Regions from separate parts of the Arthrobacter sp. UYNi723 genome, predicted to be linked through region 2. Evidence: riboswitches for the same ligand, from Rfam matches in the RefSeq annotation. Region 2 holds a riboswitch; the other holds the start of a gene.
What was found. A riboswitch is a leader RNA that binds a small molecule or an ion and turns the genes downstream of it on or off. The one in region 2 is predicted to bind S-adenosylmethionine.
Positions count from the first base shown of each region.

Region 1 (15,082 bases), on a different contig from region 2:
TCCAGCGCAAGCACCCGGACCTTGACGTCCTCACCTACGGGCTGACGCTGTGGGACCTGGACCGTCAGTGGCCCACCGGCGGTTTCGGCGGCGCACCCATGCTCAAGTTCCGCGACATCCTCGGCGTACTCCGCGACGCCTACTGCCGCACCACGGGCATCGAGTACATGCACATCCAGGAGCCGGAAGAACGCAAGTGGTTCCAGGACCAGCTGGAGCACGCATACTCGAAGCCGAGCCGCGAAGAGCAGCTGCGCATCGTGTCCCGGCTCAACGCGGCCGAAGCGTTTGAAACCTTCCTGCAGACCAAGTTCGTCGGCCAGAAGCGCTTCTCCCTGGAAGGCGGCGAATCCCTGATTCCGCTGCTGGACGCCATCATTTCCGATGCCGCCGACGACGGACTGGACGAAGTTGCAATCGGCATGGCCCACCGCGGCCGCCTGAACGTCCTCACCAACATCGCCGGCAAGACCTACGCCCAGGTGTTCCGCGAATTCGAAGGCACCCAGGATCCCCGCTCAGTGCAGGGCTCCGGCGACGTGAAGTACCACCTCGGTACCGAAGGCACGTTCACCTCGGAAAACGGCAACGAGACCAAGGTCTACCTCGCCGCCAACCCGTCCCACCTCGAGGCTGTCGACTCGGTGCTCGAAGGCATCGTCCGCGCCAAGCAGGACCGCCTGGACCAGGGCGAGGCCTTCCCGGTCCTGCCCCTCATGGTCCACGGAGATGCTGCGTTCGCAGGCCAGGGCGTGGTTGCTGAGACGCTGAACCTGTCCCAGCTCCGCGGTTACCGGACCGGCGGCACCATCCACGTGGTGGTCAACAACCAGGTCGGCTTCACCACGGCGCCGTCGTCGTCGCGCTCGTCCACCTACTCCACGGACGTCGCCAAGATGATCCAGGCGCCGGTGTTCCACGTGAACGGTGACGATCCCGAGGCTGTGGTGCGCATCGCCCAGCTCGCCTACAAGTTCCGCCAGCGGTTCCACAAGGACGTTGTGATCGACATGGTGTGCTACCGCCGCCGTGGCCACAACGAGGGTGACGACCCCTCGATGACCCAGCCCATGATGTACAACCTGATCGAAGCCAAGCGCTCCGTCCGCAAGCTGTACACCGAGGCGCTCATCGGCCGTGGCGACATCACCGAGGAAGAAGCGGAGCAGCTGCTCCGCGACTACCAGGAACGGCTGGAACGGGTCTTCGCCGAAACGCACGCTGCCCAGACCTCGCCCATCCCGATCATCACCGCGGACTCCGCCGCCGTCGCCGACATTGAGCGTCCCATCGCCCAACAGGCTGACTCCGGCACCAACGCCCCGGCGTCCACTGCCATTTCGCCGGAGACCCTGGCGCACATCGGCAGGGCCCACGTCCAGATCCCCGAGGGCTTCACCGTCCACGCCAAGCTCAAGCAGCTCCTCGAAAAGCGCGAGCAGATGTCCCGCGAAGGCGGCATTGACTGGGGCTTTGGCGAGATCGCGGCCTTCGGCTCGCTGATCATGGAAGGCGTTCCCGTCCGGCTTGCCGGCCAGGACTCGCGCCGCGGCACGTTTGTGCAGCGCCACGCAGTGTTCCACGACCGCGCCAACGGCAACGAGTGGCTGCCCCTGGGCCACCTCTCGGACAACCAGGCCAAGCTGTGGATCTACGACTCCCTGCTGTCCGAATACGCGGCCATGGGCTTCGAATACGGCTACTCGGTGGAACGCCCGGATGCCCTGGTGCTGTGGGAAGCGCAGTTCGGCGACTTCGTCAACGGCGCGCAGACCATCATCGATGAGTTCATCTCCTCGGCCGAACAGAAGTGGGGCCAGCGCTCCTCCCTGGTCCTGATGCTGCCGCACGGCTACGAAGGCCAGGGCCCGGACCACTCCTCGGCACGCATCGAACGCTTCCTGCTGATGTGCGCCGAAGAGAACATGATCGTGGCCAACCCCACCACCGCGGCATCACACTTCCACCTGCTGCGCCGCCAGGCCTACAGCAGGCCGCGCAAGCCGCTGATCATCTTCACGCCGAAGCAGCTGCTGCGCCTCAAGGCAGCCGCGTCGTCCGTCGAGGACTTCACCACGGGCGCCTTCCGCCCCGTCATCGGCGACCACGAGCAGCTGGTGGCAGACGCCGTCGAACGCGTACTGCTGGTCTCCGGCCGCCTGTACTACGATCTCCTGTCCACCCGGCAGAAGACCGATGACAAGACCACCGCGATTGTCCGCGTGGAGCAGCTCTACCCGCTGCCGCACGAAGAAATCGCAGCGGAACTGGCCAAGTACCCGAACGCGGAGGTTGTCTGGGCACAGGACGAGCCCGCAAACCAGGGACCGTGGCCGTTTATGGGCCTGAACCTCCCGGAGTCGCTGGATCGGCGCGTCCGTCTGGTGTCGCGTCCCGCATCGGCCTCCACGGCGGCCGGCTCCATGAAGCGGCACGCAGCCGAGCAGGATTCACTCCTGAAGCAGGCATTTGCACGGAAGTAGTCCCAGTGGCTGCCCGGCCGGACGTCGAAATACCAGACTCCGGCCGGGCAGTTCTGTTTAATGAAGATGGATCATAGCCACGCCGATTGGCCTGAATCGGCACGGACGTAAAGAGGGACTTGTGGAAGACAGGAAGCTGCGGATCGCAGCTGTTGGAGATGAACTGCTGGCCGGGTTGGGCGATCCCAGGGCCCTCGGCTGGCTGGGCCGCGTGTTGGCCCGCACTCCGCAGGACGGCATGGTCATGGAAGCGTATGCCCTCCCCTGTCCCCAGGAAGGAACGGAAGGGCTGGCTGCCCGCTGGCAGGAGGAGGCAGGGCGGCGGTTCGGCGACCAGCACGAGAACCGCCTGGTGATCGGCCTCTCGGGCCGGGACATCGAGTTCGGCCTTTCCACCGCCCGGAGCCGCCTGAACCTGGCCAACATCCTGGATACCGCCACGCAGAACCGGATCGAGGTGTTTGTGGTGGGCCCGCCGCCCACGCTGGACCCGGTACAGAACCGCCGGCTCTCCGATCTGAACACAGCTTTCGCTGACGTCACCACCAGGCGCAAGCACCTCTATGTGGACACGTTCTCCCCGCTGCTGAACCACGAACAGTGGCGCCAGGACCTTGCGGCCAACACCGGCACTCCCGGGCAGGCGGGCTATGGCCTGATGGCCTGGCTGGTGCTCCACCGTGGCTGGTTCCAGTGGCTGGGCATGGACGCCCCCGAGTAGGTTTCCCCACCTTCCAGTCGCGATATATCTTGACCTGCTCCGCCGGCCCGTTGTATCTTGGGGTATCAGTCACGATATATCGCGGTTTTGGAGGATTTCATGACAGAGGACAGCTGGACCGTCACAGGTCCGCAAACCATCGACGTTGACCACGTCAGGTCGCTAAAGCTGGGCATGGTCCGCGGCAGGTTCGATGTCGTCATCCATGCCGACGCCGTTGCCCGCGTAGAGATCAACGACGTCCAGGGCGATCCCGTGTCGGTGACACTGACGGACGGCCGGCTTGAGGTCCGCCATCAGCTGCACGGCCCGCAGGGCTGGTTCAAGAACCTGATGGGCACGGTCAACCACAACAGCAACAACTCAGCGGTTATCAGTATTGCCCTGCCGGCCGGCGTCGAGGTGGAGGCCGGCACGGTCAGCGGCGATGGCCTTGTGTCCGGAATCAGCGGGCGCACGCGGCTCAATACCGTCTCCGGTTCTGTGATGGCAGACGGCACATCCGGGGAACTTCACGTCAACACCGTCAGCGGCGAGGTCATCGCGCGAAATCACGACGGCGTCCTAACCGCCAAGAGCGTCTCCGGCGAGGTCACCGCATCCGGCCGGTTCAGCAACATCCGGGCTCATACGGTCAGCGGCGACATGAGTTTTGACCTGCTCGGCTTTACCCACGACTTCGGTGCCAATTCAGTCTCCGGCGACCTCACCATCAGGCTGCCCCACGACGTCGGGGTGGACATCGTGGCGAAGTCTGCCAGCGGCGTTGTGGTGATTGATGACCAGCAATACTCGCAGCCCGGCGGCAAGGTGGAAACCATTGCCGGACCGGACGGGAAGCTGATGCTGGTCCGGACCAACTCGGTGTCCGGCAAAACGTCCATCTTCCATGGCCAGCCGGCCCGCAATGACGATGCAAGTAGCCCGGAAGCGGGGCACTGATGCCTCCGGTGTTCGCCCATGGTGCGCTCCGGCTGTACTTGCTCGCACTGCTGGAGTCGGGGCCCAAACACGGCTATGAACTGATCAAAGCCCTCAGCGAACGGTTCGGCGGCACCTACTCCCCCAGCGCGGGAACCATCTATCCGCGGCTGGGGAAGCTGGAGGAAGAAGGGCTCGTCGCCACTGAATCAGAAGGCCGCCGCACGAACTACCGCATCACCGCGGCGGGGCTTGCCGAACTCAACAAGCGCCGGGAGGAACTCGCCGGAGTCGAGAACGACATTTCCGCTTCCGTCCGCCGCCTGGCGGACAACCTGCGGGCGGATATCCGCGCCAACATGCGCGGGTTGCGGGCAGACCTGGCAGCCACCGCAGAGGCGGCCCGTTCCACGGCGCGGGCCGCCGATTTCAGGAAAGCCGGCCGCCAGTCTTCGGAAGGGTTCCGGGAACTGAAGGAAGCGGAGATGCTGCTACAGGCGTTCCGGGACGACCTGCGCGTGGAACTGCGGCTGCAGGCCACCCGGCAACCGCTCAGCGCCGTCACGCTGGAAACTGTCAGGACCGTCCTGGACCAGGCACGCATCTCCATCCGCAACTCACTTCCCGGCTGAGCCGTCCGGCGGAACCGCCGGGCTGAGCTGCGCGGCTGTGCAAGCCGCCGGACTGAGCCGCCGGTCGGTGTTGCCCCCGGTCACAGCCGTTTCGGTTTCGCGGCGTGTCCCATGGTGTGGGAGACTTGAGGGCAGCTCTTTTGAGTACCAACATTTAAGGAGGCCAGCTATGAGCAAGCGTGCACGTAAACGTCGTGACCGTAAGCGTGGCGGCGCGAACCACGGGAAGCGCCCCAACGCCTAAGCTAAAGCTTGGAAAACGGTTTAAGCGAAGGACCCCGGAAGCCACACGGCTTCCGGGGTCCTTCGTCTTTGCGCTGTTCTATGCCTGCCTGCAGTACTGCTGACGGGCATCGACGCATCCAGGCGTCCACGCAGTCAGGTGTCCCTTCAGACGGCTACCGCTTGGGTCAGGCGTCCACCGGGCGGATCGCGTGGATCCGGTCCAGGATGGCGTTCTTCAGGTTCTCCGGAGCGGCCTCGGTGCACGAGCGCTTCACCATGGTGCGGATCACACACTCCAGGTCGTACTGCTCCGTGCACTCAGGGCACTCATCAAGGTGGGTCTTGATTTCCGTGATGTCCTCGCGGGTCAATGCCCCGTCGAGGTATTCGTAGATGCGTTGCATCCGGGCGTCATCGCAGTCGCCCAATCCCTGGCAGTCGCTCATTTCCTGTTCTCCTGTTTTGTGGTCGCGGCCGTGTCCTGTGATTCGACGGCGCCTTTGAATCCTCGTTCGGCGGCATAGTCCGCCAGCATGTCCCGCAACATTTTCCGGCCGCGGTGAAGCCGGGACATCACTGTCCCGATGGGCGTGTTCATGATGTCCGAGATTTCCTTGTACGCGAAGCCTTCGACATCGGCGAAGTACACGGCCAGCCGGAACTCCTCGGGGATGGCCTGGAGCGCCCGTTTGACGTCCGAGTCCGGCAGGTGGTCCAGCGCCTCAGCCTCGGCCGAGCGCAGGCCGCGGGACGTGTGCGACTCCGCCCTGGCCAGCTGCCAGTCCTCGATGGTGTCCGAGTTCGACTGCAGCGGTTCGCGCTGCCGCTTGCGGTAGAGGTTGATGTACGTGTTGGTCAGGATCCGGTACAGCCATGCCTTGAGGTTGGTGCCGGGCTTGTACTGGTGGAACGCTGAGAAAGCCTTGGTGTAGGCCTCCTGGACCAGGTCTTCCGCATCCGCGGGGTTCCTGGCCATCCGCATGGCGGCCGAGTAGAGCTGGTCCACGTACTGCATGGCATCACGCTCAAAGCGGACCCGGCGTTCTTCCGCTGATTCGGTGGCCACATCCACGGGTTGCTCGGCGGGCGCAGGCTCAGCGGGCAAAGGGACATCCGTTTCAGGCTGCGCGTCTGCAGGCCGCGAGTCACTCCCTGCCGGCGCATCGCCGCTGGCATTGGCGTCGTTGCTTGTTTTGGCTTCGCGTTCGGAGGCCTCGTACATGGCCTCGAGGGCCGGATCCAGGGTGCTCATTGCGTTCAAGTCTACTGTGACGGCCTTGGCGCGCCGCGATCCGTACTCCGGTGGATCGGATTCCAGAGTCTGCAGTGCTACGGGTCCGGCGGGCTCCGTCCCGTCCTTCAGTAACCTCAAGGGCAACTCCAGTCTGTGTCAGGCCATGGTGTTCCAGGCAAATACCTGCCGGGCAATCCATGATGAGTCAATTCGTCCGGTGTTCGGACCCGCAATCCATAACCGCTGGCGGCAGGAAAATATTCCCCAAAAGTGCAAGACTAGAACGGACTCCGCCGCATTCGGTGCGGTTCGTCCAGCCAGGAGGAAACCCATGTCCTTTGTCCGTACTCTCGCCCGCCCCATGCTGGCTTCCAGTTTCGTCGTCGCCGGACTGGACAAGCTGAAGAACGCCGATGACACCGCCACCCAGCTCTCGCCGCTCCTGCAGAAGGCGGCCGCGTCGCTGCCCTTCCAGGCCGACGAAAAGATGCTGGCACGGGTGATCGGCGGAACGCAGGTGGGTGCCGGCGTGCTGTTCGGACTGGGCAAGTTCAGCCGCCTCTCGGCAACACTGCTGACCGTCATCTCGCTCCTGAACACCTTTGTGGAATGGCGCAGCGCGGACATCAGCACCAAGGAAGGCCGAGAGGCACGCCGGAACCAGCTGCTCAAGAACATTTCGCTCAGCGGCGGCGCCCTGCTGGCCTCGGTGGACACCGCCGGCAAGCCGGGCCTGGCCTGGCGTGCCGAGCACCTCGCCGCGGACGCCCGGAAGACTGCCGCCGGCGCCCGCAAGACCACCGGCCAGAAGCTTCACAAGGCGGACAAGGCCGTGCGCCGCGCCGTCGAACACGCAACGGGGGCGTAAGGACGGATGACCGGTTCCACCCCGCCCGCAGCCACCGACTCGCACAGCTCCACCGGCACCGTTCCGCACTGGCCGGCCCCCTTCGCCAGCAGGCCCATCAACGCCACCGTCACAGTGCCGGGTTCAAAATCCCTGACCAACCGGTTCCTGGTCCTGGCCGCGCTGGCTGACGGGCCGTCCCGCCTCCGCGCCCCCCTGCATTCCCGGGACTCTGCGTTGATGATCGACGCCCTCCGCCAGTTGGGAGCCACCATCACGGAGGTGCCCGGCGACGGCGCGTTCGGGCCGGACCTTGAGGTCATGCCCCTGAGCCAGGAGGCGCCGTCGTCAAGGACGCACATTGACTGCGGCCTCGCCGGAACAGTGATGCGTTTTGTTCCGCCGCTTGCGGCGTTGCGCAACGGCGTGAGCGTGTTCGACGGCGACCCCCACGCCCGGAAGCGCCCCATGGGCACCATTATCGAGGCCCTGAAAGCTCTCGGGGTGGCCCTGACCGCGGACGACGGCGGGACCCCCTCGTCGCTGCCCTTCACCGTGGAAGGCACCGGGGAAGTCCGGGGCGGCCATCTGGTGATCGATGCCAGTGCGTCGTCACAGTTCGTCTCGGCCCTCCTGCTGGTCGGCGCCAGGTTTACCGACGGACTCCACCTTGAACACGTGGGCAAACCAGTGCCCAGCCTGGACCACATCAACATGACCGTTGCCGTGCTCCGCGGCGTCGGTGTATCAGTGGACGATTCCGTGCCCAACCACTGGGTAGTGGCACCGGGCCCCATCCGTGCCTTTGACCAGCGCATTGAGCAGGACCTCTCCAACGCCGGTCCGTTCCTGGCCGCCGCGCTGGCCTCCGGCGGCACCGTCCGGATCCCGGACTGGCCCGCCGGCACCACCCAGGTGGGAGACCTCTGGCGCAGCATCCTGGCGGACATGGGCGCGGACGTCAGCCTGGCTGACGGCGTCCTGACCGTCACCGGTGGGCCAGAGATCAAGGGTGCGGATTTTGACGAAACCAGCGAACTCGCCCCCACGGTGGCGGCCCTTTGCGCCCTGGCCGGCGGACCTTCACGGCTGACCGGCATCGCGCACCTGCGCGGCCATGAGACTGACCGGCTGGCCGCGCTGGTCACCGAAATCAACCGGCTCGGCGGCGACGCGGAAGAAACCAGCGACGGCCTGGTGATCCGCCCGGCAAAGTTGCACGGCGGCGTCGTCCACAGCTACGCGGACCACCGGATGGCCACCGCCGGCGCCATCCTTGGCCTGGCGGTGCAGGGTATTGAAGTCCAGGACATCGCCACCACGGCGAAGACGATGCCGGAATTCCCGCAGATGTGGGCCGATATGCTGGCCCAGGGCGCTGCCGCCGACGACGCCACGGAAGGCTCCAGCGGTGGCACGCAGCACTGATTCCTGGGACGAGTCCGACGTCCGGATCCGGCCCAGCAAAAAGGGCTCCCGGCCGCGCACGAAGGACCGTCCCAGCCACGACGACGCCGTCACGGGCCGCATCATCACCGTGGACCGCGGCCGGTACACCGCCGTCGTCGGTGAGGACTCGGGCGACGAGCGGATCATCATCGCAGCGAGGGCCCGCGAACTCCGCCGCTCCCCCGTGGTGGCCGGCGACTTCGTCTCCCTCGTTGGAGATGTCTCCGGGGAGCCGGACACCCTGGCCCGCCTGGTCCGGATCCAGGACCGCAGGACCCTGTTGCGCCGCAGCGCCGATGACACCGATCCGATCGAGCGCGCGGTGGTGGCCAACGCCGATCAGCTGGTGGTGGTGGTGGCCGCCGCAAACCCGGAGCCGCGCACGGGCTTCATCGACCGCGCCCTGGTGGCCGCTTACGACGCCGGCATTGAGCCGCTGCTGCTCGTCACCAAGGCGGACGTCAAGGATCCGGCGGAACTGCTGTCCAACTACGAGCACCTGGACTTCCCGGTGATTATCAGCCGCACGTCGGACTCCGAGGCCTCAGGTATTGATGCCCGCTCCGACGACGGCCTCTCGGCCCGCCTGGACAGTGATGCAGTTTCGCAGCTCCGCGCGTACCTCGAGGGCAAGGTCTCGGTGATGCTGGGTCATTCCGGCGTGGGCAAGTCCACCATGGTCAATGCGCTCACGGGGGCCGAACGGGCCACCGGTGGCGTGAACGCGGTGACCGGCCGCGGCCGCCACACGTCGTCGTCGGCCCTTGCCCTGAAGTTGACCGGAGCTCCGGCCGGAAGCTGGATCATCGACACCCCTGGCATCCGTTCGTTCGGCCTGGCCCATGTTGACCCGGACCGGATCTTGCGGTCCTTCCCGGACCTGGAGCCGGGTACGGATGCTTGCGAGCGTGGCTGCAAGCACAACACCGCGGCCGTCAATTGCGGGGTGGATGCCTGGGTGTCCGCCGGCCACGCGGGCCCCACCGGCCCGGCCCGGCTCGCGTCCCTGCGGCGGCTGTTGGGCACGGATCCCCGCCTGGTAGGCCAGGAAACCAAGGAACTGGGCAGCATCGGCTAGACGGGACGCCGATGTCCCCAACACTGCGGCCCGGAGACGGTAGTTTGGAACCATGATCCAACCCGCTTCGAGCTACAACGATGACTTGCGCCTTGCCCATGTGCTGGCAGATTCCGTGGATGACCAGACCATGAGCCGCTTCAAGGCACTGGACCTCCGCATCGAGACCAAGCCGGACCTGACGCCGGTAACGGACGCGGACAAGTCCGCGGAGGAAGCCATCCGCGGCCAGCTGTCCCGCTCGCGTCCGCGCGACGCCGTGCTGGGCGAGGAATTCGGCAGTTCGGGCCATGGCTCCCGCCGCTGGATCATTGATCCCATCGACGGCACCAAGAACTTTGTCCGCGGCGTCCCGGTTTGGGCCACCCTGATCGCCCTCGTGGACGAAGGCGAACCCGTGGTGGGAGTGGTCAGCGCGCCCGCGCTGGGCAAACGCTGGTGGGCCGCCAAGGGTTCCGGCGCGTACATGGGCAAGTCCCTTGCCGCCGCAACGCGGCTCCGCGTCTCGGACGTCTCCAAACTTTCGGATGCCTCCCTGTCCTACTCCAGCCTGGGCGGCTGGAAGGAACGCGGCAACCTGGATGAGTTCCTGGGCCTGACCGAGGACGTGTGGCGCACGCGCGCCTACGGCGATTTCTGGTCCTACTGCATGGTGGCCGAAGGTTCCGTGGACATCGCCTGCGAGCCCGAACTGAACCTGTACGATATGGCTGCCCTGGTGCCCATCGTGGTGGAAGCCGGCGGCCGCTTCACCTCCTTGGAGGGACAGGACGGGCCGTTCGGCGGCAACGCCCTGGCCACGAACTCCATCCTGCACTCAGAGGTGCTCAAGCGTCTGAACCCGGATCTGGACGATCTCCTCTAGGCACTTTCTTCGAATTATCGACGGCGGACGCCTCCTCAAGGGGGCGTCCGCCGTCGTATCTTCGACAAATGTGCGGTTCCTCAAACGCGCGTAACAAAGTCCTTAACATTGGGCCGGCTTCCTTTCTGCAGCGGCAGATGTTCTACGCTCTTAACAGGTCACGAGTGCCAGCGCTAAACCCCGGTTTGCTGGCCGGCAACCCTCCATTCGCGGTGGGGTGCCCCGGGTGACGACCAGGCCGGTCCGGAATGGACACGGCAAGCGCGGATTCCCGGTACCGGGAGTCCTTTTAGAGTGAGGTCTCCGTGACAACTGCCACCGTCTCCCCCAACACTGTTTCTCCCAGAAACGCCGCCCCCGCCAAGGCCGCTGCGCTGTTCAAGGATGCCGCCGCCATTGCCGGCCGCCCCCTCTCTGCCGTCACCGGCGCGGAAATCCAGGCACCGCTGATCCAGGGCGGCCACATCCGGTACGCAAACCTGGACTACGGCGCATCCGCTCCCGCCCTCTCCGTGGTGTCGGCCTACCTCAACGAGATCCTGCCGTTCTACGCCAGCGTCCATCGCGGCGCCGGCTACGCATCGCAGATCAGCACGTCCGTCTATGAGAACGCCCGGGACATCGTGCGCGACTTTGTGGGCGGGCGCCCGGACGACTCCGTCATCTTCACCCGGAACACCACCGACTCGCTGAACCTGCTGGCGGGTTGCCTGCCGGCGACGGACGGGCGGTCCAATGGCGATGTCCTCTACCTGGACATCGAACACCACGCCAACCTCCTGCCGTGGCAGGGAGTCCCGCACCGCAGCGTCGTCGCCGCGGACACCATCGTGGGGACCCTCGAGGTCCTCCGCGCCGAACTTGAGCAGGGCAACGTCAGCCTCCTCGCGGTCACGGGCGCCTCCAACGTCACGGGCGAGATCCTCCCGATCAGGGCTCTGGCCGCCCTCGCCCATGAGTACGGCGCGCGGATCGTGGTGGACGCCGCGCAGTTGGCGCCGCATCGGCGCATCAATATCAGCACCGACGACGTCGACTACCTCGCCTTCTCCGGTCACAAGCTCTACGCGCCCTTCGGCTCCGGGGTCCTGGTGGGCCGCACCGACTGGCTCGACGCCGGAACTCCCCACCTGGCCGGCGGCGGCGCCGTCCGCGAGGCAAAGCTCGACGGCGTCAGCTGGGCCACCGGTCCGGCCCGGCACGAGGGCGGCTCCCCCAACGTCCTCGGCGCGGCCACGCTGGCCCGCGCCACCCAGGTCATCGCGTCCCTGGACCACGACCGCTGGCACGCCCACGAAGCGGCCATCAGGTCATTCCTGGTGGACGGTCTCGCGAAGATCGACGGCGTCACCGTGCACCAAATCTTCTCGGACACGGATGCTGAAACGGGCACCATCGGCGTGGTGAACTTCTCCGTGGCAGGGTACGACGCCGGGCTTGTGGCCGCGTACCTGTCGGCCGAGCATGGCGTTGGCCTCCGGGACGGCCGCTTCTGCGCGCACCCGCTGCTCAAGCGCCTCGGCCTTCCCTCCGGTTCCCTGCGGGCCAGCTTCGGCGTGGGCTCACGGCTGGAGGATGCCCAGCGGCTCCTTGCCGGCCTGGAGCAACTCCGCCGGACCGGCCTGGGCTGGGACTACGTGGTGGACGCGGGCCGCTGGGTTCCGGCCAACGACACCCGCACGTACCCTCACTGGGCTCCCAACACGCCGGGCACCGCCGGCGCGGCTCCGTGCCTTGACGACTGACTGACGCTTTCCTCCCCTGGTTCCTGACCTGACCGCTGCCCACCCGGCTGCGGCCCATGCGGTAAATTCGAAGGATACCGATGGGCACAGTTGAAGGAGGCCGCACGTGGCACGGGGTGGCCCCAGACTTGAGCACGGACGCCGCCTGGAACTCGGACGGAGTTTCCAGGACGGCGGCGAACATTACCAGCGTGTACGCCCTGGTTACCCTGCCGAATCGGCGGACTGGCTGATCCCTGCCGGGGCCACGGACGCCGTGGACGTGGGCGCCGGCACCGGCAAGTTCACCGCCCTTCTGCTGGAACGCGGCCTGGCGGTTTCCGCCGTGGACCCGTCGCCGGACATGCTCGAACAGCTGCGGGCCCACTACCCGGCGGCGGACGCGACCCAGGGGACGGCAGAGGCGACGGGACTCCCTGACTCCTCGTTCGACGTCGTGAGCGTGGCGCAGGCCTGGCACTGGTGCGATCCTTTGCCCGCGAGCACCGAACTGGCCCGGATCCTGCGGCCCGGCGGAACGCTGGGGCTGATCTGGAACCAGCTGGATACGTCCGTTGCGTGGGTCCACCGTTTGTCCCGCATCATGCACGCGGGCGACGTCTACAAGCCCGGGTTCCGCCCGGTGGTGGGCCCGGAGTTTGAAGGCCTCGAGAGCCATGTGACGCGGTGGGAGGACAGCCTCAGCACGGCGGACATCATGGAACTGACGAAGTCTCGCAGCTATTATCTGCGCGCCGGCGAAGCCACCCGCGGCAAGGTCCTCGCCAACCTGGACTGGTACCTGCACGAGCATCTGGGGCACGCCGTCGAAGAGGACATCAGCCTACCGTACCTGGCGCTGACGTGGCGGGCCACGAAGGCGTGACGGGCGCTGACCACCGGGTAGGCTTGGAGGTGTGAAGACCAGCGCGCCCTCCTCCTCGATCGAGGACTACGTCAAGGTCATCTACGGCTTCACGGAGTGGCAGGACAAACCCATCACGTCCTCCCAGCTCGCGCAGCGCCTGGGGGTGGCCAATTCCTCGGTCTCGGAAATGGTCCGCAAGCTCAAGGACCAGGGCCTGGTGGACCACAAGCCGTACAGCGCCATCACCCTCACGGACTCCGGGGTCCGGTTGGCGTTGTCCATGGTGCGCCGGCACCGGCTTATTGAGACCTACCTCGTGCAGGAGCTCGGTTACCGCTGGGACGAAGTCCACGACGAAGCCGAACTGCTGGAACATGCGGTGTCCGACACATTTATTGAGCGCATGGCGGAAAAACTCGGCAACCCGCAACGCGACCCGCACGGTGACCCGATCCCCGCCGCGGACGGCACGGTGCTCCTGCCCGAGGCCCACCTGCTCGGCGAACTCGATCCCGGGCACACCGGCCGGATCACCCGCATCAGCGACGAGAACCCGGATCTGCTGCGGTATCTTTCCGCCGAGGAAATTGACCTCGACGACGAAGTGGAGGTGGTGGGCCGTAAACCGTTCGGCGGCGCGCTGGTGGTGCGGATCAGCAACACCGGCAGGAAGCGGGACTACGATCTCGCGGATGAAGTCACCGCGGCGCTCTGGGTCCACAGCGACCACCCCCATACCGGCTGCACGCTCAGCGACAGCTGAATGACGAACGCCCTCGTGCCGCACTGGCGGGCCTGGCTGGCCGTGGCGGTGGGTGGCCTGGCCGGAACGGAACTCCGGTACGGCCTGGGACTCGCCTTTCCGGAATCCTCAGGGACAATGCCATGGGCCACCCTGAGCATCAACGTCGCCGGAAGTTTTGTGCTGGCTACCCTCACCACGGTCTGGATAGCCCGGCCGCACACAGCGTTCTGGCTCCGCGCCGGCCTGGGGCCCGGGCTCCTGGGCTCGTTCACCACGTTCTCTGCCGTAGTCTTCTCGATTGGCCACCTGGCCAGGGCCGGCGAACATCCCGTGTGGATTGCGTACCTGGGTCTGTCCCTGCTGCTGGGCCTGGGCGCCGCGGCCGGTGGCTGGCGGACCGGCCGGCTGCTCACCGACCGGCTGCAGGGTGACCGGGCGGGGACAGCGCCGTGATGGGCGCGGTCCTGGTGGGAGTGTTCGGCATGGCGGGCGCCCTGCTGCGCTTCGCCGTCGACAGCTGGTTCGCCCACCGCGAGGGGCTCCGCACGGCCGTCAGCCCGAGCGGTAGGCCGCGGCACTGGCCGTGGGCCACGCTGACAGTCAACGTCACGGGGTGCCTGATTATCGGGCTGTCCATCGGCATGACCGGACGGCTCGGCCTTGCACCCGAGTGGCAGACCGCTGTCGCCACCGGCCTGGCGGGCGGGCTCACCACGTTCAGTTCGTGGACCACCGCCACGGTGCGGCTCCTGAGTGAGTCGCGGTTCGGTGCCGCCGCCCTGAACGTCGGCGCCAACCTGGCCGCCGGATTTGCCGCGGCGGCTGTGGGCATCGCTCTGGCGTCGTAGGAGACTCTTTCGGGTTTGTCCCGGTCCCGTATCGTTGACTCTGATGATTAGCAGACGCGACGCGGCAATTGCCCTTGATGTACCGATGGAAATGGCCCAGCGCCACGGCATCCCGAAACGACTGTCCGAGGCGGAGCTGGGCGAAATCCTGGACAACCCGCCGGCATGGCTGATCCAGTCGCGGGCCAACCGGACCGGCAAGCGTCCGGTCTGGGTGCACCTGGAATGCGCCGTCTGCGGCTACGAGGAAGCGGCCCGGCCCAAAAAATGGTGGCCGGAATTCACGTATGTGGTGTGCGAGCACCATGCCCCGGATGAGGTGCCGCCGCTAAGGCCGGGCCTCATCAGGAGCGAGTTCGACGGCGTCGGGACCCGTTTTGTGGGCATCGCGGACGTTGCAGTTCCGGACTGATTCGGGGCATTACATTCGGGGCTGAACAGG
Region 1 is NZ_JBSRZM010000001.1:184,468-199,549, reverse strand. It holds gene ACVWY0_RS00905 (multifunctional oxoglutarate decarboxylase/oxoglutarate dehydrogenase thiamine pyrophosphate-binding subunit/dihydrolipoyllysine-residue succinyltransferase subunit) at 1-2,483, shown strand, start outside; gene ACVWY0_RS00900 (GDSL-type esterase/lipase family protein) at 2,605-3,204, shown strand; gene ACVWY0_RS00895 (DUF4097 family beta strand repeat-containing protein) at 3,304-4,146, shown strand; gene ACVWY0_RS00890 (PadR family transcriptional regulator) at 4,146-4,757, shown strand; gene ACVWY0_RS00885 (50S ribosomal protein bL37) at 4,927-5,001, shown strand; gene rsrA (mycothiol system anti-sigma-R factor) at 5,168-5,428, opposite strand; gene ACVWY0_RS00875 (sigma-70 family RNA polymerase sigma factor) at 5,425-6,234, opposite strand; gene ACVWY0_RS00870 (DoxX family protein) at 6,548-7,084, shown strand; gene aroA (3-phosphoshikimate 1-carboxyvinyltransferase) at 7,091-8,491, shown strand; gene rsgA (ribosome small subunit-dependent GTPase A) at 8,475-9,590, shown strand; gene hisN (histidinol-phosphatase) at 9,643-10,455, shown strand; SAM riboswitch class IV at 10,612-10,725, shown strand; gene ACVWY0_RS00850 (aminotransferase class V-fold PLP-dependent enzyme) at 10,761-12,200, shown strand; gene ACVWY0_RS00845 (class I SAM-dependent methyltransferase) at 12,307-13,065, shown strand; gene ACVWY0_RS00840 (metal-dependent transcriptional regulator) at 13,097-13,810, shown strand; gene ACVWY0_RS00835 (fluoride efflux transporter FluC) at 13,811-14,245, shown strand; gene ACVWY0_RS00830 (fluoride efflux transporter FluC) at 14,245-14,640, shown strand; gene ACVWY0_RS00825 (hypothetical protein) at 14,684-15,052, shown strand.
Region 1: it holds a riboswitch for S-adenosylmethionine, as region 2 does, so the genes downstream of both, ACVWY0_RS00850 (aminotransferase class V-fold PLP-dependent enzyme) here and ACVWY0_RS04955 (DUF1737 domain-containing protein) in region 2, are expected to answer to the same signal.

Region 2 (15,082 bases):
TGAACTGCTGGAACGGCTGCGCCTGACGCACCTGGTGGACGCCAATCCGTACACACTGTCCGGCGGCGAAAAGCGGCGCCTCTCGGTGGCCACTGTCCTCGCGGCCCACCCTCGTGTGCTGGTCCTCGACGAGCCGACCTTCGGCCAGGATGCCAACACCTGGGCCGAGCTCGCATCGTTCCTCTCAGAATTGCTCGACGCCGGGACCTCCGTGGTTTCCGTGACCCACGACCAGGAATTCAGCGCCGTTCTGGGCGGGGCTGAACTGCGGCTTGGCCCGGCCTCGCGCGGCGGCGCCCGCCAGGAAGCAGGTGCGGCATGAGGGGTGCCCTGACCCTCCGCGACAACCACGCGCTGCTGACGCGCGCCAACCCGCTGGCCAAGTTCGCCGTCGTCTTCTTCATCACCCTGGTGCTGGCGCTCTCCATCGACTGGGTGTCTGCCACCACCGCGCTCGTGGCGGAACTGGCACTCTTTCCGCTGGCCGGCCTCACCCTTCGCCTGCTGTGGCAACGGGGCTGGCCGCTCATCATCGCGGCAGCCCTGGGCGGCTGGAGCACGGCGATCGTCGCGGCGGACAGCGGCGCTGTACTGCTCGACGTCGGGATCTGGTCCATCAGCGAAGGTTCCCTGCAGCTGGGAATCGGTTTTATGCTGCGCGGCCTCGCGATAGCCCTGCCGGCGATCCTGCTCATGACCTGCACAGATCCGACCGACCTCGCCGATGCACTGGCCCAGAAGGCCCGGCTGCCGCACCGTTTTGTCCTTGGCACGCTGGCCGCGATGCGGCTGGTAGGGCTCATGGCCGAGGAATGGCAGACCATCGGCATGGCGCGGCGGGCCCGCGGCGTGGGCTCGCAGGGCAGCCCGCTGCAACGGCTGCGGGCCACCCTCGGGCAGAGCTTCGGGCTCCTGGTCCAGGCCATCCGCCGCGCGTCCCGGCTGGCCATCACCATGGAAGCGCGCGGTTTCGGCACCGGGCAGCGGACGTGGGCGCGGGAATCCACGTATTCGCCGCTGGACGCCTGGGTTCTGGTGGGCGGCGCCCTGATCGCGGCGGCTGCTGTGGTTGCCGCGGCTGTAATGGGGACCTGGAACTTCGTCTGGCGCTAGTAAGGGCGGGCCATGCTTCCGGATTCTGGCTACGGCGCGCAGTGCTTGCTAAATGCACGAGTGGTTGTAGTCGAAGCCCCTGGAGACGAACTGGGTCAGGGTGACTGTGCCACCGGGGTTCAACGGCGCATTCGAGCAGTTGGCCGTGGCTCCGAAGGCATTGAGGGCGCCTGCCAGCCAGGTGGGCAGGGCATAAAGGTTGCTGGAGCTGCTGACGGTGCCCACGATCTGTCCCCATTGATAGGCCGAGGAGTAGATGCCGACGTCGGCGCCGATGCTGTGAAAAAGGTCGGTCATACCTTCCAGGACGGCACGGTTGGCATTCTTGTCGAGGGACCAACTGTTGCCGGTTTCAACATCGAGCCACCACAGGTAGTCCGAGGGGCTGCTGATGCCGCGGATGTAGGCGTCGTCGTACGCCTTGGCGTAGCCGTACATGTATGCGCACGCCGTGCCAACGTCCTTGTCCTTGCAGGTGCCGTAGGGGTTGGATACAGCGTGGGCTGCGGGGTAGTTGTTACTGGTGGGCCACCAGGAGCCAGCGTGCCCCGGGTTGGCGGTGTTGACGTAAAGGGCCACGGACGGCTGATCGGTCGGGTTCACCGTGATGGCTTCGGCCCAGCGGAGCAGTTCGGCGAGGCAGGGGTTAGTGGTGCTGGCCAGGCCATTGTTGACGCCCACGATCCCGAAAGCTGGAGCGGCGGGAAGCGCCTTGTTGCACTGAGGCCACGAGACATCGTTACCCAGTGCTTGCTCGGCGCCCTCGCCGGGTGAAGGGGTGGCCACGGACGCCGGCGCCACGATAATCCCGCAAAGGGCCAAGAGCAGGCACAAGATGGCACACGCTAAAGCACGGGATGCTGTAGCCGCATTCCCATACATGGCAGGCCTCCTGCATGGCATTCTTCCGCTTTTCGGGTGGACCCGATGTTTCAGTCTCCCGCCGAGCGAGTGGCGGGGTCAAGGACAACCATCAAGGAGCGGCTATCTCATGAGTCGGGTATTTGCTGGGAGTTCAGTCGCCACTCCGATTTCATATCCCATAAAATAGCTCATTTGTGATATTTTTTTGTTATGACTCAGGAAACTGCCGAGCACATCGCCGCCACGCTCAAGGATGCCCGGACCGAGAAGGGCTGGACCCAGGGCCAGCTCGCCGCCGCGCTGGGAACCAGCCAAAGCGCCGTCGCCCGGATGGAACAGGGCAAGCAGAACCTCAGCCTCAAAATGATCCAGCGGCTCGAAACGATCTTCGACCGCAGCATCGTCAAAGTGGGCAAACCGCAGATGACGCACCTGCGGATCGAAGGCGGCCGCACGCTTTCCGGGGCGGTGGATGTCAACAGCAGCAAAAACGCCGGTGTGGCGCTGCTGTGCGCCAGCCTGATCAACCGCGGCACCACCGTCCTGCGCCGACTCGCCCGGATCGAAGAGGTCAACCGGATCGTGGAGGTCCTGACCAGCATCGGCGTCGAGTGCACGTGGCTTAACGACACCGATCTCCAGCTCCGCCGCCCCGCCGTCCTGGACCTCAAGGCCATGGATGTGGACGCGGCGCGCCGCACTCGCAGCGTGATTATGCTCCTGGGCCCGCTTCTTGACGAATCCGCGGAATACCGTCTGCCGTATGCCGGCGGTTGCGATCTGGGCACCCGCACCGTGGAGCCGCACATGCAGGCGTTGCGCCAGTTCGGGCTCTCCGTGGAAGCCACTGCCGGTTTCTACGCCGTGCAGGCTCCGCTGCCTGACACTGACGACCGGTCCTTTGTGCTGACCGAGCGTGGGGACACTGTCACCGAGAACGCGATCATGGCAGCGGCGCACCGCCGCGGCACCACCGTCATCCGCAACGCCAGTCCCAACTACATGGTTCAGGACCTCTGCTTCTACCTCGAGATGCTGGGCGTGAAGATCGACGGCGTGGGCACCACCACACTGAAGATCACCGGGCAGCCGCTGATCGACGTCGACATTGAGTACTTCCCGTCCGAGGACCCCATTGAGGCCATGAGCCTCATCACCGCCGGGATCGTCACCAACTCAGAGGTGACCATCCGCCGCGTCCCCATCGAGTTCATGGAGATCGAGCTGGCCACACTGGAGCAGATGGGCCAGCAGCTGGAGATTTCCGGCGAGTACGTGGCGCGCAACGGCCGCACCCGGCTGGTGGATGTGACCACCAAACCGTCCGAGCTGCGGGCGCCCGAGGACAAGATCCACCCCATGCCGTTCCCCGGACTGAACATCGACAACCTGCCCTTCTTCGCGGTCATCGCCGCGAACGCCCACGGCCAGACCATGATCCACGACTGGGTCTATGAGAACCGGGCCATCTACCTCACGGAACTCAACCGGCTCGGCGCCCAGGTGCAGCTGCTGGACCCGCACCGGATCTACGTCAACGGCCCCACGAAGTGGCGAGCCGCCGAGGTTGGCTGCCCGCCGGCACTCCGCCCCGCCGCCTGCCTGCTGCTGGCCATGCTCGCGGCGCGGGGTGTTTCGGAGCTGCGGAACATCTACGTGATCGAGCGCGGCTACGAAGACCTGGCGGAACGGCTCAACACCATCGGCGCCAAGGTGGAGTACTTCCAGGACTAGGGCGAACGTACACTTGCGGCCCTCCGCCCCGCGCGAACTGGCAGATAACGACCCCTAGAGGCGGATTTGAGCGCTTTATCTGCCGGTTCGCGCTTCGTCATGATCGGCAGTAACCGGGTCAACCTGGCGGGCGTTGCAGCACAATATAAGCATGCGTACATTCGGCGTCGAGGAAGAGCTCCTGATCGTTGATCCGGACACGGGGGAGCCGCTTGCCCTCGCGGACGCGATGCTGTCCGGCCACCGGATGGCAGCCGACGACGCCCCGGAACGTCCCTATGCGCTGGCAGCCAAGGAAAAAGCCGCTCGCGACGACGGTACTGGCCTGACCGCCGAGCTGAAGCTTGAGCAGATCGAGACCCAAACCCGTCCCTGCCTCGAGTACTCAGAACTGCTGCAGCAGATTCGGGCCGGCCGGCTGCTGGCGGACCAGGCGGCCACCAAAAACGGTGCAAGGGTCGCCGCGCTTGCCACGTCTCCGTTTGGCCTTGCGAGCCACACCACCCCGGACGCCCGCTATGCCCGGATGCTCGAACGCTTCGGCCTGACCGCGCAGGAGCAGCTGACCTGCGGCTTCCACGTCCACACGTTCATCGAATCCAAGGACGAGGGCGTGGCCGTGCTGGACAGGATCCGGGACAAGCTGGCAGTCCTCACGGCACTGAGCGCGAATTCGCCGTTCTGGAACGGGATGCCCACAGGATTCGAGAGCTACCGCACCCAGGCCTGGAACCGCTGGCCCATGTCCGGCCCTTCGGCCATTTTCAGCACGTACTCCGCATATCGGAGGGTGGTCACGCGTCTGCTGGACAGTGGCGTGCTGCTGGATGAAGGCATGATCTACTTCGACGCCCGACTGTCCCGGAACCACCCCACGGTTGAGGTCCGGGTGGCCGACGTCTGCCTCCGCGCCGAGGACGCTGCCCTGATCGCGGTGCTGGTGCGGGCCTTGGTCGAATCGGCCAGCCGTGAATGGCGCGACGGCGTGGAGCCGGCCCCGGTGCCCACTGTGCTGCTGCGGATGGCGGCATGGCAGGCGAGCAGCAGTGGCCTGAACGGTGAGTTGCTGGATTTTGGCACGTTCAGGCCGGCGCCGGCCGTCGACGTGGTGCGATCCTTGGTGGACTATCTGGCTCCGGTCCTCGCCGAGCAGGACGAGCTTTCCCTGGCCCGGCAGGGCGTCGAGGACATCATTGCCCGCGGCACCGGCTCCTCCGAACAGCGCAGGGTGCGGGACGCGGTGATGGAAGAATCGGCGCCCGACGACGGCGGGCTGGGGGCCGTGGTTGCCCACGCCGTGCGTGTCACGATGCGCGGCACCTCCGGGTTGCGTGAGGCGGACGAAGTCCCGGAGCTGCTGCGCGTGCGCCTGTCCTGAGTTCCTCCGATACCCTTGCGCGAACTGGCAGGTAATGCCCTGTTTTTCGTGTTCTGGGGTCATTATCTGCCCGTTCGCGCCGGCTCCAGCGTCAACGCCTGGGGAGTGCGTCCGTGTGGTCCTCGGACGGAGCCATGGGTTCCTCGTAGCGCATCAGCTGGACTCCCACCGCGGTTTCCACCAGGTAGAAAGCGAACGGCGGAATGTCCTTGGTGCCGGCCAGGATTGCAGCAAAGACGGGCGCGCTGGCGGCCGCCGTGATGCCGGTCCAGGGCTTCAGCGGCAAGAGCAGCAGCCCGGCTCCCAGGGCTGCGAGTCCGCTGATGTGCAGCCCTGAATATGTAAGGAACGGCCAGTTGGAACCCCGCCGATAGGCGAACCTCTCCAGGTCCGAGGCGCGGTCCGCCAAGGCCACGACGAACAGCGGTGCGCCCGCGAGCAGTGCAGCTGCTGCGCCGGCGGCCAGTGTCTTGGCGGGGCCGGGGGCGGGGCCGGAACGGATGGATTGGGCGAACCGGGAAAATCCGACGGGAACGGCCATGGTCCCGGCGGCTGCCAGGAATTGTCCGGCAACCCAAAGACCTCGGTGGCGCTCCAGCATGGCCAGCCTCGCGGCAGGGTCTCGGGTGGCGTGCACGTTCCCCACGAAGGAGATTCCGAGCCCCCAGCAAGCGCCCGCCGCGACGATGACTGCTCCGGCCTTTTGATAAGGCTTGCTGCCCTGCACTGGCTGGTTTCCGTTCATGGCTGGCTTTCGGTCCGGCGGATGCGTTGGCCCAGCAACATCGCGGTGGTGACCATGAAGCTACGCCGCACTGCCGCCGAGGTCAACGGCAATGCTCGAACGGGCAGATAATGCCCTGTTTTTCGCGTTTTGGAGTCGTTATCTGCCGGTTCGCGCCAAGAAACGACGTCGTCACGCACCGACTGCCAGGCGCATACCCAGCGTGAGCATGACCGCAGCGACGAGCCCGTCCAGGATGCGCCACGAGGCGGGCCGCGCGAAGAACGGCCGGAGGACCCTGGCAGCGAATCCCAGCGCACTGAACCAGGCGATGCTGGCGGCAATGGCTCCGCCCCCGAACCACCAACGCAAATCCTGTGCCTGCTGGTTGGCCACCGATCCGAGCAGCAGTACCGTGTCCAGGTAGACATGCGGGTTGAGCCACGTCAGGGCCAGTACCGTGCTGAGGGCGGCGCCGAGGCCGACGGCAGGCTGCCGCCCCGACGCCGTTAGTGCTCCAGGACGAATCGCCCGGCGCGCCGCCATAACGCCGTAGCCCACCAGGAAGGCGGCGCCGGCAAATCGGACCACGTCTACGATCACGGGACTCGACTGGAGCAGCGCCCCCACTCCGGCGATGCCCGCAGCGATGAGCAGCGCGCATCGGAGACGCTGCAGACCAGGACGACGGCGGCCACATGCTCGCCGCGGATGCCCTGCCGGAGGACAAAGGCGTTCTGGCTGCCGATGGCCACGATGAGGGCGAGGCCCGTGCCGAAGCCCAGCACGGTGGGGCCGATAAATGCAGTCAGATCCATATCCTCCAACGTACGGGCGGACGTATGATTACTCCAGCTAAATATTCTTAGCTCTATTAAGGAAAGCTAATGAAGATGTTCCAGTTCGAGCAGCTCCGTACCTTCGCGGCCGTCGTGGACGAGGGGACGCTCGAGGCGGCGGCCCGCAGCCTGTACGTCACGCCGTCGGCCATTTCCCAGCGTCTCAAGGCGATGGAGGACGCGGCCGGCCAGATCCTGTTGCAGCGCACCAACCCCGTCCGCCCCACCGTGGCCGGGGAGGCGGTCCTGCGGTTCGCCCGGCAGCTCCGGCAACTGGAATGGGACGCCCGCCGGGAGCTCGGTGACAGCGGTGGCAGTCACGGCGCGCCCATTCCCCTGGTGGTGAACGCCGATTCGCTGTCCACGTGGTTTCTGAAGGCCCTGGCAAGCCTTCCCGCCGACGTCGGCGCCTTCTTTGAACTGCACAGGGAGGACGAACAGCATTCCACGCAGCTCCTGCGCACCGGGGCGGTGATGGCTGCCGTGACCGCAACTCCGGAACCGGTCCAGGGCTGCAGCGTGGAACCGCTGGGTTCCCTGCGATACCGTGCGGTGGCAAGCCCCGGGTACCTCCGTCATTGGTGGCCGGACGGGCCGGAACTTGTTGCAGGGAGCCAGGCCCCCGTGGTGGACTTTGACCGAAAAGATGACCTGCAGGACCGGTTCTTCCGCACGATGACCGGCGCGGAACTGACCGCGCCGCGGCACTATGTGCCGTCGTCGGCCGAGTTCGCCCAGGCCATCCGGCTGGGACTGGGATGGGGGCTGCTGCCGGAGCAACAGTGCCTGGCAGACCTCCGCAGCGGCGCCCTCGTGGAGCTGGCCTCCGCGAGCCCCGTTGACGTGTCCTTGTACTGGCAGCGCTGGAAAATCGACTCCCCGGTTCTCAACCAGCTGACCGCCGCCGTCCGGGAGACGGCCTCCCGGGAACTGCGCCAGCCAGGCGCCTAAGCCACCGTTCTCCTCACGCGCCATTCGCCTGGCCCGGCCATGACAGGGGATGCGTCCGGCAACGCGGCATGCCATACTCAGGCCGTGACGTCGTCGTACTCATTCCGGGCCGGACTGTGGCGCTATCGCGACGAATCCGGCTGGCACTTCCTGACCCTCCCGGCGGAGGTCGCAGACGACCTCCGGGAAGAGGCAGCGGCGTTCCGGAAGGGCTTCGGCTCGGTCAAAGTCACGGCGGAAATCTCCGGCTGCAGCTGGCAGACCTCGGTCTTTCCGGACAGCAAAAGCCGCTCCTACCTGTTGCCCGTCAAGAAGGCCGTCAGGGACGCGGCGGGCATCAGCGACGGGGATGAAGTGGCAGTCCGGCTCGCCATCCACGGCGAAGGCGAGGCACGTACCGGGGAACGGACAAGCGGTACTGGCTGAACTCCACCGGGAACGACGCCGCCAGGATCTCTTCTTCTCGAAGCACCCCGCGGTGCACTGCGACGGAAGCCAACGGAAGTGCAGCCACCATCCAGGCATCATCGCGCAGCAGCCCAATTCCCAGGTGCGCCAGGGCCCAGCCCACGTACATCGGGTTCCGCGAGTGCGCATAGGGCCCGGCGGTTAGCAACGCATCGGGCCGGGACAACCGGGTGTTCCGGGCAGCCAGCAACGCCCAGGTGACGATTGCGCCACCCGTCGCCAACGATGCAGCGCCGATGGTCCGTACCAGAAAGTCTGGCCCGCCGAGCCGGAGCGGCATCAAACGCTGAAGGACCACGCCGACGGCGATTCCCGCCAGGTTCTGCTCGGGCAGCGGGATGTTGGACAGCAGCCGGCCCCAGTCCCGGTGTGCGTTCATACGTCACCGCCTCCCGGCGCGAACGTGCAGATAATCCCCTCAAAACGCCTCGAACAGGGCATTATCTGCCAGTTCGCGCCAACCGTTCGCGCGCACGAGATCTGCGCCAATCAGAACCAAGCCGATCAAATGTGCTTCAGGGCCTGCTCCAGGTCGCCGATGAGGTCGTCCACGTCCTCCAGGCCCACGGACAGCCGCACCACGCCATCGCTGAGCCCGATGGCGGCTCGGCCCTCGGGACCCATGGCGCGGTGCGTGGTGGTGGCCGGATGGGTGATGAGGGACTTGGCGTCGCCCAGGTTGTTGGAGATGTCGATGATCCGCAGGGCGTCCAGCAGCGCAAAGGCGGCGTCCTTGCCCGAGCGGCCGCCCGTCGTCGCAAGTTCCAGCGTGAGGACGGTGCCGCCGGCCTTCATCTGCTTGGCGGCGAGCTCGTACTGCGGGTGTGACTTCAGCAGCGGGTACCTGACCCAGCTGACGGCCGGCTGCTGTTCGAGCCATTCGGCGATCCGCAGTGCGGACGTGGAGGAGTGTTTGACGCGCAGCGCCATGGTCTCCAGGCCCTTGGTGAGCACCCAGGCGTTGAATGCGGAGAGAGCCGGGCCGGTGTGCCGCATGAGCTGCTTGACCGGGCCGTCGATGAATTCCTTGGTGCCCAGGATGGCGCCGCCCAGGACGCGTCCCTGGCCGTCGATGTGCTTTGTGCCGGAGTACACAATCACGTCCGCGCCCAGCTGGCCGCAGCGCTGCAGGAGGGGAGTGGCAAAGACATTGTCGACGACGACGGTGGCCCCGGCGGCGTGCGCCAGCTCGCTGACCGCGGCGATGTCCACGATTTCCTGCATCGGGTTGGACGGGGATTCGAAAAACACTGCGGTGGTGGGCTCCGACAGGGCAACCCGCCATTGCTCGAGGTCCGGGCCGTCAACAAACACGGTTTCCACGCCCCAGCGCGGCAGGATCTCGTTCAGGATCACAAAGCAGGAGCCGAACAGCGATCGCGCGGCAACCACCCGGTCCCCGGCCGCCAACAGGGCGCCCAGTGCGGTGAACACAGCTGACATGCCCGACGCCGTCGCAAAGCACGCTTCGGTGCCTTCGAGCAGGCGGAGGCGTTCCTGGAAAGTGGCCACGGACGGGTTGCCGTACCGGGAGTAGACGAAGCGTTCGTCCTCGCCGGTGAAGGCGCGCTCGGCGGCGGCAGCGGACTCGTAGACGAAGCCCGAGTTCAGGAAGACCGGCTCGGTGGTCTCCTGGAAGTTGGTGCGGTCCAGCCCGCCGCGGACCGCCTGCGTCTCGGCGCTCCAGCCGGCGGCGTCTGGGTTGAAGGTCACTTGGCTATTCCCAGGTTGGTGGGCAGGCCGCGGTTCTTCCAGCCGTTGACGGTGCGCTCGCCGTAGCGGTCCGGCTCGCCTTCGAAACCCTCCAGGACGTTGTAGGAGGTGAAGCCGGCCTGCGTCGCGGCGATGGCGGCGGCGATGGAGCGCTGGCCCGAGCGGCAGAGGAATACCAGCTCCGCGCCGTCGTCCTCCGGGGCCTGCTGCGTCAGGTCGGTGATGAAATCCGGGTTGGGGATGCCGCCGGGGAACGTCCACGGGATGAACAGGGGATCGTTGTCCGTGGCCTTCGTGTCGGGGATGCCGATGTGGGCCCATTCGCCTTCGGTCCGGACATCCACCAGGATGGCGCCCTGCTCCAGCTTGGCCCAGGCCTGCTGCGGGGTGAGGTCTCCGGCGTAGCTCATGCGTGGCCCTCGCCGTCGAAATCGAGGTCATCCACGGCGGAGGCGACGGCGGCATCAGCGGTGGCGATGGCCGACGGGAGGATGAGTGCCTGCGCAACAATCACAACGCCGCCGTTGGACGTCGCGGCCGGGCTGCCGTGCAGGACATACCCTTCGGCCAGGGCAGTGGAAATCCGTTCACAGAAAGACCTGTCATCCGGTCCGGTGACAAGCCGGTACGACAGTTTCTCTTCAGGGGCGGGGGCGGGGGCGTCAGACACGACGGAACTCCTTCTTTCACGCTTGCAGCTCGAATGGGTCGATATGCCGAGTATTCACCTGAGGCACCCCGCCGCGAAAGGGAGGGTTGCCGACCGGCCAGTCAGGGCTTGGCGCCGGTTCTCATTACTCCCCAAAAACGTAACATCCGGGCCGCCCGGCCGCACCGCCGCCGACGTCATGTTCCGTAACCAACGCGTGCTTCCGTGACCCCGCCGTGCTTCCGTAACGCCGGCGCCCTGCATGCCGCCGGAGTTTTCCGTCTCGCCTGCCGCCGCCAAACCCGGCAACCAGATCACCGTCAGCGCCCCGGATACCACTTGCGATGCCCGCTACGGCACCGATGCGCAGGTCCAGGTGACGGTCAAGGATGCGACCGGTACCGCGGTGCTGGAAGAGCTCGCTCCCATGTCCGACGACGGCGGCTTCACTTTCGTGTTCACCGTCCCGGCTGGCGTGGCTCCCGGGAAGGCCGGGGTCACCGCTTACCCGTACAACCTGGACTGGTGCGACGACACCGGAGTGAACAACCGGGCGGCTCAGGGGCCGGCGGAACTGGTCCGGGTTTCGTGCGCGGAACGCCTGGTGCCCCTCATAGTGCTTCGATCCGGAGCCTGAACCTGGCGTCAGGCTTTGAGGATCAGGGCGTCGCCCTGGCCGCCGCCGCCGCACAACGCAACCACGCCTGTCCCGCCGCCGCGCCGGTTCAGCGCGAGTGCCTGATGCAGGACCAGACGGGCCCCCGAGGCGCCCACCGGGTGGCCCAGGGCGATGGCGCCGCCGTCGGCGTTGATCCTGTCCGCGTCGATCCCCAGGTCCGTGGCGGACTGCAGCACCACCGAGGCGAAGGCTTCGTTGATCTCAATGAGGTCCACGTCGTCAATGGTCATCCCTTCGAGTTTCAGGGCTCGCTCAATGGCGCGGGACGGCTGGGAATGCAGGGATCCGTCCGGTCCGGCGGTCTGGCCGTGGCTGCCGATTTCCGCGATCCAGCTGAGGCCGGCCGCTTCCGCAGCTGCCTTGCTGGCCACTACCACTGCGGCGGCGCCGTCTGACAGCGGGGAGGCCGAACCGGCGGTGATGGTGGCCGCCGGATCCTTGGAGAAGGCGGGCTTCAGTGCCGCCAGCATCTCGATGGTGGTACCGGCGCGGATGCCTTCGTCGGCATCAATCACGACGGCGGGTCCCCGGCGCTGCGGGACCTCCACCGGAGCGATCTCCTCAGCCAGGATGCCGGCCGCCCGGGCGGCCTCCGCCCGCTGGTGCGAAAGGGCGGCGACGGCGTCCTGGTCCTCGCGGCTGATGCCCAGGCGGGCGTTCCCGGCGTCCGTGGCGGAGCCCATCAGTTCACCTGAGACGGGGTCCTGCAGGCCGTCAAAGTTCAGCGAATCCAGCAGCGGCACATCGCCGATGGCCACGCCGCCGCGAAGCCGGGGGAGCAGGTGCGGAGCGTTGGTCATGGACTCCTGGCCCGCCGCCACAACGAAATCAGCCTCGCCGGCGCGGATCATCCGGGCGGCATCAATCACGGCAGTCAGGCCGGACAAGCACAGTTTGTTGATGGTCACGGTGGGCACATCCCAACCGATGCCGGCGGCGAGGCTGGCCTGCCGGGCGGGTCCCTGGCCAGCGCCCGCCTGGATAACCTGGCCCACGATGACGGCCTGGATCTGTTCCGGCGCCACGCCGGACCGTTCCAGTGCGTTCCGGATGGCGTGGGCACCCAGTTCGCTGGAGGTGAGCCCGGAGAGGCTGCCGCGGAACTTGCCGAAGGGGGTCCGTGCGCCGCCCAGGATGACGGGGATGTGAGCGTCGTTGCTCATGGTCTGCCTTTCGGTTGCGGATTCAAGAGTGCTTGAGGCCAGCTTAGGCGAACCGTGAGGGCCGGTGAGGTGGCGCGGGCGCTGTGGATTCGGCCGCGATCGCGTCAGCCGTGGAGGAGCAGTTGGTGGAGCAGGTGGTCCTGCCAGCGGCCGGCGATCTTCAGGTACTGCGGCGCCACGCCGATTTCCCGAAACCCGGCGCGTTTGAGGATTTTGCGTGAGGGCTCATTGTGGAGCAGCGTTGCCGCCTGGACCCGGTGGAGGCCCAGTTCTGTCCGGGCATGATCCGTGGCGAAGCGGACCGCGGCAGCTCCGATGCCCCGCCGGTTGAGGCTGGAATCAACCCAGTACCCGAGGTTGGCGTTGAGGAACGGCCCACGGACGATGCCGGTAAGGGTGACGGCGCCGACGATGTACGCGGGATCGTCGCGGTTCACCAGCACCCACGGAACTTCCTGGTCCACGGAATGCTGGGCGAGCTTGGCCCGGATGATGTCCAGCTGATGCCTGGGAGTGAAAAAGGCTTCGTCCCGCTCCGGTTCCCACGCAGCGAGGTGCTGTCGGTTCCGGAGGTAGGCCTTACTCAGGCCGGCCGCATCGCTCCGCCGCAGCAGCCGGATCCGGACCCCCGGGACGAGCGGAGCGGGGGCTTCGCCGCCCATAAGCTCTCCCGCGCTACTCGAAGGAAGCACGACGGCGGTCCGACAACCGGGTGTTCCAAACGTCCGGTTTGGCAACCTGGAAGCGGCGGCCAGTAAGTGCGAGCGGGTTTAGCCGGATGTAGTAGTCCTTGGGTCCGGGCTGCCAGGGCTCCAGATGCAGGGCGTCAACGGCGTCCTTGTCAGCCTGTGCCTCGATCACTTCGGTGTCTCCGCGCACCACCACACTCCAGGCCACCTCCGTGCGGGGATCGTATCCATCGATCTCCAGCGCCGCGGGACGGTCTGCCTTGGCGCCCCACAGTTTGGTGCCGCCGGCGCTGCGGAAGACGATGCTCCTGCGGTCCAGGACGTAGTTGACCGGAAAGATCTCCGGATGGCCGTCCACTACAAGGGCCAGGCGCCCCAGTGTGTCCCCGGCAAGGAATTCCCAGCATTCGTCGAACGTCAATTTGGTGGTCGGCTGCGTGTGAGAGTTCATGCACCAAACCATACGGACCTGCGGGACGGACCAACAGGGTATTGCCACGCTTTAACCCCCAGGCCCGGGCCTGGGCAGGTCGACTCAGGGCAATCCAACATGCTCCAGCAGGGCGTCCAGGAGGGGAAGCTGGCCCTTGACCAGCTTGCTACGGGCCTCGGATTCCGTCACCCACCGGGCATCGTCCACCTCGGGAAAGTCCTGGATGACGCCGGATCCTTTGGGCCACTCCAGCGGGAACGTGTTGCTCACAATCCGTTCGGGCTGGAAGTCAGACTCCGCGGCGAACACTGTGATGATCTTTCCCGACGGTTGCCTGAACGCGCCCAGCTCAAAGTAGGCAACAGCTGGCGGCGGCGTGCCGATTTCTTCGGCAAACTCGCGCAGCGCGGCCAGCAGGGGTTCCTCGTCGGGAAGGTACTCGCCCTTGGGAACCGACCAGGACTGGGTTTGTTTGCGGGCCCAGAACGGTCCGCCCATGTGCGCTATCCACACTTCCAGCCCGTCTGCTCCCTGCCGGTACAGAAGGATCCCTGCACTGCGAACCGCCATGGCCTCAGACCTCCCTGCTGAACTTCGGAAAACTACGGGATCCGGGAAACTGCTGAATCCCGGAACCTACTGGATCCCGGCCAACAATGCGTTGAGTTCGGCCGTCAGCTGCTTCTGCACCGCAGGCGTCCCGACTTCCTTGCCGTCAATGTGGTTCACCGGCGCGAGCAGCCTGATGCTGGAAATCAGCCACACGGCGTCGGCGTCCAGAAGGTCCCGCGGCTCCAGCGGCCCGTAGCCGAGCTCCCAGCCGGCTGCCTTGGCCGCCGCGAACAGGGCACCCTGGGAGGTCCCGGGGAGAATCCCGCTGTCCAGCTGCGGGGTGATGAGGCGGCGCACCGTGCGGGAGGTGCCGGCGCCGTCGTCGGCGGTTTCCAGATGTGCCAGCAGCACCGTGGACGTGGGGCCCTCCAGGACCCGGCCGTCGGAGGAGGTGAAGATGACGTCGTCGGCGCCCTGTTTGTGGGCGTATCGCAGGGCAGCCATGTTCGTGGCATAGGACAGGGTCTTGGCGCCGAGCAGCAGCCACGGGGCACGCTCAGCCACATCGCTGTTGTAGCCGCGGTCCAGGAGGATGACGTCGATGCCTGTTTCGCGCTGGCGGCGTCCGAGGGCGCCTACCGGGGAGACCTGAACCCAGCACGTGGGGGACTCTGCGCCTTCCGGGCCGCGGGTGACCACGAGTTTCACCACCAGCTCGTCCTCGGCGGGCGACGGCGCGGGGTGCTGCGTGCGGTGCCCCGCGAGGCCCGTGGCGATCGCCGCCCGCCACGCATCCTGCGCCGGAATCACCAGGTCCAGGGCGTCCGCGGACCCGCCGAGCCGGTCCAGATGCGCCTGCAGCTTCCGCACCGCGCCGCCCACCGCAAGCATCGACTCGAACACGCCGTCTCCGCGGGTGGCGCCCTGGTCCGTGGCCATCAGCTGGGGCTGCGCAGCGTCGGCCAGCCGGCCGTCCGGGAACGCTGGGTCAAGGAAAACGAGCACCACGGGCGCAGGAGAAGTCATGGCTCCAGCTTAGTAGGGCCGGCCGCGGCTAAGCTGTGGTCATTGCCCCGCCGGAACCGGTCCGCGGGTGCGCGCAATCCGGGGGTATTCCAGTGCTGTGGCCAGTT
Region 2 is NZ_JBSRZM010000004.1:153,151-168,232, reverse strand. It holds gene ACVWY0_RS05015 (ABC transporter ATP-binding protein) at 1-322, shown strand, start outside; gene ACVWY0_RS05010 (energy-coupling factor transporter transmembrane component T family protein) at 319-1,113, shown strand; gene ACVWY0_RS05005 (glycoside hydrolase family 25 domain-containing protein) at 1,162-1,899, opposite strand; gene ACVWY0_RS05000 (UDP-N-acetylglucosamine 1-carboxyvinyltransferase) at 2,188-3,711, shown strand; gene ACVWY0_RS04995 (glutamate--cysteine ligase 2) at 3,863-5,089, shown strand; gene ACVWY0_RS04990 (hypothetical protein) at 5,181-5,834, opposite strand; partial or broken gene ACVWY0_RS04985 (LysE/ArgO family amino acid transporter) at 6,006-6,631, opposite strand; gene ACVWY0_RS04980 (LysR family transcriptional regulator ArgP) at 6,701-7,603, shown strand; gene ACVWY0_RS04975 (DUF1905 domain-containing protein) at 7,688-8,029, shown strand; gene ACVWY0_RS04970 (methyltransferase family protein) at 7,941-8,450, opposite strand; gene ACVWY0_RS04965 (O-succinylhomoserine sulfhydrylase) at 8,576-9,784, opposite strand; gene ACVWY0_RS04960 (rhodanese-like domain-containing protein) at 9,781-10,194, opposite strand; gene ACVWY0_RS04955 (DUF1737 domain-containing protein) at 10,191-10,454, opposite strand; SAM riboswitch class IV at 10,468-10,583, opposite strand; gene ACVWY0_RS04950 (hypothetical protein) at 10,696-11,070, shown strand; gene ACVWY0_RS04945 (acetyl-CoA C-acetyltransferase) at 11,079-12,275, opposite strand; gene ACVWY0_RS04940 (GNAT family N-acetyltransferase) at 12,380-12,937, opposite strand; gene ACVWY0_RS04935 (pyridoxamine 5'-phosphate oxidase family protein) at 12,951-13,415, opposite strand; gene ACVWY0_RS04930 (NUDIX hydrolase) at 13,500-13,967, opposite strand; gene ACVWY0_RS04925 (aminodeoxychorismate lyase) at 14,034-14,975, opposite strand.